One region of the Lysinibacillus sp. NPDC047702 genome, then DNA from elsewhere that is predicted to be linked to it. Evidence: riboswitches for the same ligand, from Rfam matches in the RefSeq annotation. Region 1 holds a riboswitch; the other holds the start of a gene.
The links. A riboswitch is a leader RNA that binds a small molecule or an ion and turns the genes downstream of it on or off. The one in region 1 is predicted to bind cobalamin.
Positions count from the first base shown of each region.

Region 2: linked by a shared signal. The riboswitch ahead of ACQKIM_RS03595 (energy-coupling factor ABC transporter permease) and the one ahead of ACQKIM_RS17415 (hypothetical protein) in region 1 are both predicted to bind cobalamin.

Region 1 is NZ_JBNNMG010000039.1:26,127-28,333, forward strand. It holds gene ACQKIM_RS17410 (hypothetical protein) at 1-204, shown strand, start outside; cobalamin riboswitch at 445-627, shown strand; gene ACQKIM_RS17415 (hypothetical protein) at 873-1,634, shown strand; gene ACQKIM_RS17420 (GTP-binding protein) at 2,047-2,207, opposite strand, start outside.
Region 2 is NZ_JBNNMG010000004.1:92,101-94,307, reverse strand. It holds gene cbiQ (cobalt ECF transporter T component CbiQ) at 1-365, opposite strand, end outside; gene ACQKIM_RS03600 (energy-coupling factor ABC transporter substrate-binding protein) at 368-640, opposite strand; gene ACQKIM_RS03595 (energy-coupling factor ABC transporter permease) at 642-1,388, opposite strand; cobalamin riboswitch at 1,527-1,711, opposite strand; cobalamin riboswitch at 1,957-2,140, shown strand.

The DNA of each region.
Region 1 (2,207 bases):
GATGAATTTGACAGCGCATTAGATGATGAACGAAAGGACAAAGTATTTCATTTATACGCCAAAGAGCTAAATCGAAAGCTAATCATTCTATCTCCAAAAGCACATGACAAATCCTACTATGATCATTTTTCTAAGGTATTTGTTATTGAGCATAATTCCTCTATTCCGCAAAGCAGGATTGTTGGGTTTCAGAAGGTGAAATAGAGAAGGAAAATTGGGCATAGAAAGGGAATTTGAGCTTATTAAAGAAACTTGTGAAAAAAGGCTGATATTGCCTCAATGAAGAACGGTGATGAACTTTGCATAATTTTCGGGTAATACCTTAATATGATTTAATGATATGATTAAATATTCTCTTGAAAACTAACAATAATTGACTTCTAAATTACTCTCCTTTACAATTGATTTTAATAATCTAATAGGAAACTCAATTCCTATACAACTGAATAGCGTGTAATAATAGGTGTAAATTGCGTGCAATTTGCTGAAAAGGGAAGTCGGTGCAATTCCGACACTGTCCCGCAACTGTAAATGTGAGCGACTTTTCAAATACCACTGTTTTCAACGGGAAGGGGAAAAGAAGCGATGACCATGAGTCAGGATACCTGCCTATTATGAGTACACACCATAACCCTACGAGGAATAGGAGGTGGCATGTTGACAAAACAGAATGCTCTGTTTGTCACAGTACGTCAAACGCCCAAATTAAATAAAGGTATGTGGATAAATTCCCATACATTTAGATTTGGGTACTGTTTGACCTTTTGTGATGAACGATAACAATAAATTGAAGGATTTCCTCGAATTGAAGGAAATCCTTTTTTTACTGATAACTTCCGTTTTGAAAATATGTACGAAAAGAGGATGCACATATGACGAATATTCATGTATGGCCAGCACAGGAAATGCACTTTGAGGATATGAAAATTTGTAAGCAACCACGCACTGAAGTTGCCAAGCAAGCAAAGACAAGAATGGTTGTGGAATCTCTTATTGATCAATTACTTGCAACCAGTCTTATAAGTAATCAGCGACTATTTGAACAAATTTTATATAACAAGGATATTATTTGGATTCAAAATGAAGAATATAATGGACATCTTTTCGCAAAGGCAGAGATAACAGAAAACCTGAAAACGAAAACAAATAGCTTTAAGATGTATATGCCCACGAATCCAATTGTGTATGAGGTAGATGGTGAACTTTATCATTTGATTACACGTATCGATTCAACCCGTGCCAAACCAAATCTAGAACGCCTTTCTATAGAGCCTAAGCCTATATTAAGTGCTGCTCGTGTCAATGATTTATTGTGCTCGATTGTTATGCGCTTTTATGAAACTTATTTGGACGATTTATCACGAATCGCTCAGGATAACAAACTTATTAGTTTTGTAGAGCGTGAGTATAGGCATTTTTTACAGGCTGTGAAGGAACTAAATGATTATCATTTAAACTGGCATCCGCGTGGTAATGGTCATGAGCTGTTGCTGCAATTAATTGATAATTTGCAACTTTTGAAAAGTCGGCCAGGCAAAGTGTTGACAAATTTTTCTGATTCACATAGCTATGCTGTTGTAGAACCTTCTTATAGTCTTTTTAAAGAAACAAGGCAAACTGTACGAGCTTTATAGGAAAAAGGAGCTACTTAAATCCAAGAGGAAACGGCTCAAGTTCAGGAGCAAACCGCTCCGGCCCACCCAAGAACAGCTCGGGTTCAAGCGAAAACTGCTCCGGTTCACCCAAGAATAGCTCATGTTCAAGAGGGATCCGCTCAGGTCAACCCAAATATAGCTCGGGTTCAAGAGCAAACTGCTCCGATCAGTCAAAGAACAGCTCGGGTTCAAGCAAAAACTGCTCTGGTCAGCTCAAGAAAAGCTCGGATACAAGAGCAATACGCTCCGACCAGCCAAAGAACAGCTAGGGTCCAAGTGCAAACCGCTCATATTAGTCAATATCTTCTCAATGAAGAAACAATTAATAGAATCTCAGTACAGAAACAGGACATGGTATCAATTCCACATGTCCTGTTTCTACTATTCTAAATTATTTGATACAATGCATTGCTGCTTGTGCCTCATGCCATGGAACGGAATAGCCTTTCCCCTTTGCACAAAAAATGCTGGCGGAAGTATATTCAGGGTCGGCATTTTTATCGTAGCCGACTTGCATAATTATTTCTTCAGCATTATGACACACATCGTAGC
Region 2 (2,207 bases), on a different contig from region 1:
ATGAAAAAAAGTTGCTGTGCTGTCACTATGCTTGCGTTGCCTACAAAAATTGTCCAATTATTAATAGAAAATGACCAGATATGTTCAGGTAGCATGCTTGTCGCCGGGGCTATAGATATTAAAATAGATAATAAGCTAGATAGTAAAAAAAATCCAGGTAACAATAATAGTTTAAAATAATATTTAACAGGAATTTTTGCGCTTATAATGATAAAAGCACTCATTACAATAAATGTAATGAGTGAAATTCGTTCATCTCTCATGATAAGCGACAATAATAATAGTCCAAAAGAAAACATCATTTTTTCTAGCGGATGAACAGACGCTAGCTTATTCATATATGCATACTTATCAATGAGCAACATACTTAACCTTCTTTATGTTTGCCGCGCATTAAGCCGATAAAGTATCCGATAAATCCAGCACCTATAGCAGCTTGTAGTGCGAATAATAAGCTTTCAATTTCTCCACTTGGTGGTTCCCATAAGCTTTCAAACCATGGTTCGTATTCAGCATTTATTTCACCAATTGCCGCCTCCGCCTCACCATCTGCTCCTTCGAATTCAGCACCTTTTTGTATGAATAATGGGACAATGGCTAATAATACAACAATTGCAAGCAGTAATAAGTTTTTTTTCATTCTAATGTGCCTCCTTTGTTGAGAAAACACGTAAAGCTTTTAATTCGCTTACATTGTATTTTTTCAAGAAATTCATCACGACTACTGTTAAAATTCCTTCACTAACAGCTAGAGGGATTTGTGTTAATGCAAAAATACCCGCGAATTTTGAGAATGATGCCATAAAGCCACCAACCTCAGAAGGGAAAGCAAGAGCTAGTTGTACTGAAGTGACAATATATGTACCTAAGTCACCAAGCATAGCAGCTAAGAACACAGCTAAAGAAAATGATAGACCCATTTTTTGCGAGCCTTTAAATACATAATAAGCAATAATTGGACCAACAACTGCCATGGAAAAAGCGTTTGCTCCTAAAGTTGTAAGTCCTCCATGTGCTAAAAGTAAAGCTTGGAATAGTAATACAATTGTTCCAATTACGCTCATTGCTAATGGTCCAAACAGAACTGTACCAAGCCCAACACCTGTTGGATGCGAGCAGCTTCCTGTTACAGACGGTATCTTTAATGCTGATAGCACAAAAGCAAAAGCGCCTGATAGCCCTAATATCATTTTTGTTTCAGGGTTTGCATCAATGGTTTTGCGAATTGAACGTAATCCTAAAATAATAAATGGAATGGATACAACCCACCAAAAAATGGCCCATTCAATTGGCAAAAAGCCCTCCATTATATGCATGGCAAATGCACGATTTGGCACAAATAAAAATGCCAATAAGAAATAACTAAGTTTCCAGCCTGAGAATTTCAAAATTTCTCCTCCTCACTTATAGTTTTTGAAAAAGCGTGCGAAAATAAAAAAACACTTCTCCATATTGGAAAAGTGCATAGCTAAAAAACAAATAGAATTCGATTCTACTAAGCCGCACACCTATCCTCGTAGGTTGAAACGTTCACATTCTTTTCGGCAGGTCTCCTGGCTTTAGTTCCTCGTTTTATAGGCCTTCCCATCCGTTGGACAGTGGCATTCTCTATAAAACTCCCTAGTACAGTGGCGGGACCGCGCCGGACTTGAACCGGCTTCCCTTTTAAGCAAAATGATAAGCACTTCGCACCGAAAAAAGATGAAGTTGTGAGATTTCACGACAAAGTGTAACATGATTTTCCATCATGAGGCTATCTTTTTTAAGAAAAAAATTTTTTTAATTGAGGTGCAATGTAGAAAATTCTGATAAAATAAAAGAGAATTTTTCTTTATTCTATGAAATTTTTGATGAAATTTTAATAAAATTGTCATGATTTTAGTGAGAAATATTGAAATTTTAAAATTATAAGATATGATAGAGACAGTTTTCAATTCATGTAAAACATACAAATTTGATATATAAACATACATAAGTGCTTGAATATTTTCAAGATAATAGGGAAATTGGTGAAAATCCGATACAGCCCCCGCTACTGTAATAGCTGATGAAATCGCAAATGCCACTAGTGCAAACTTGGGAAGGCGCGAAAGTAAATGGAAGCTTAAGTCAGGAAACCTGCTTATGTAATAATGCATGCAAACTTTTCGGAGGGAGAAGTTGAAGCAAAGGCGAGTACCTGTAATTTATTCGACTTTATTTGGCTT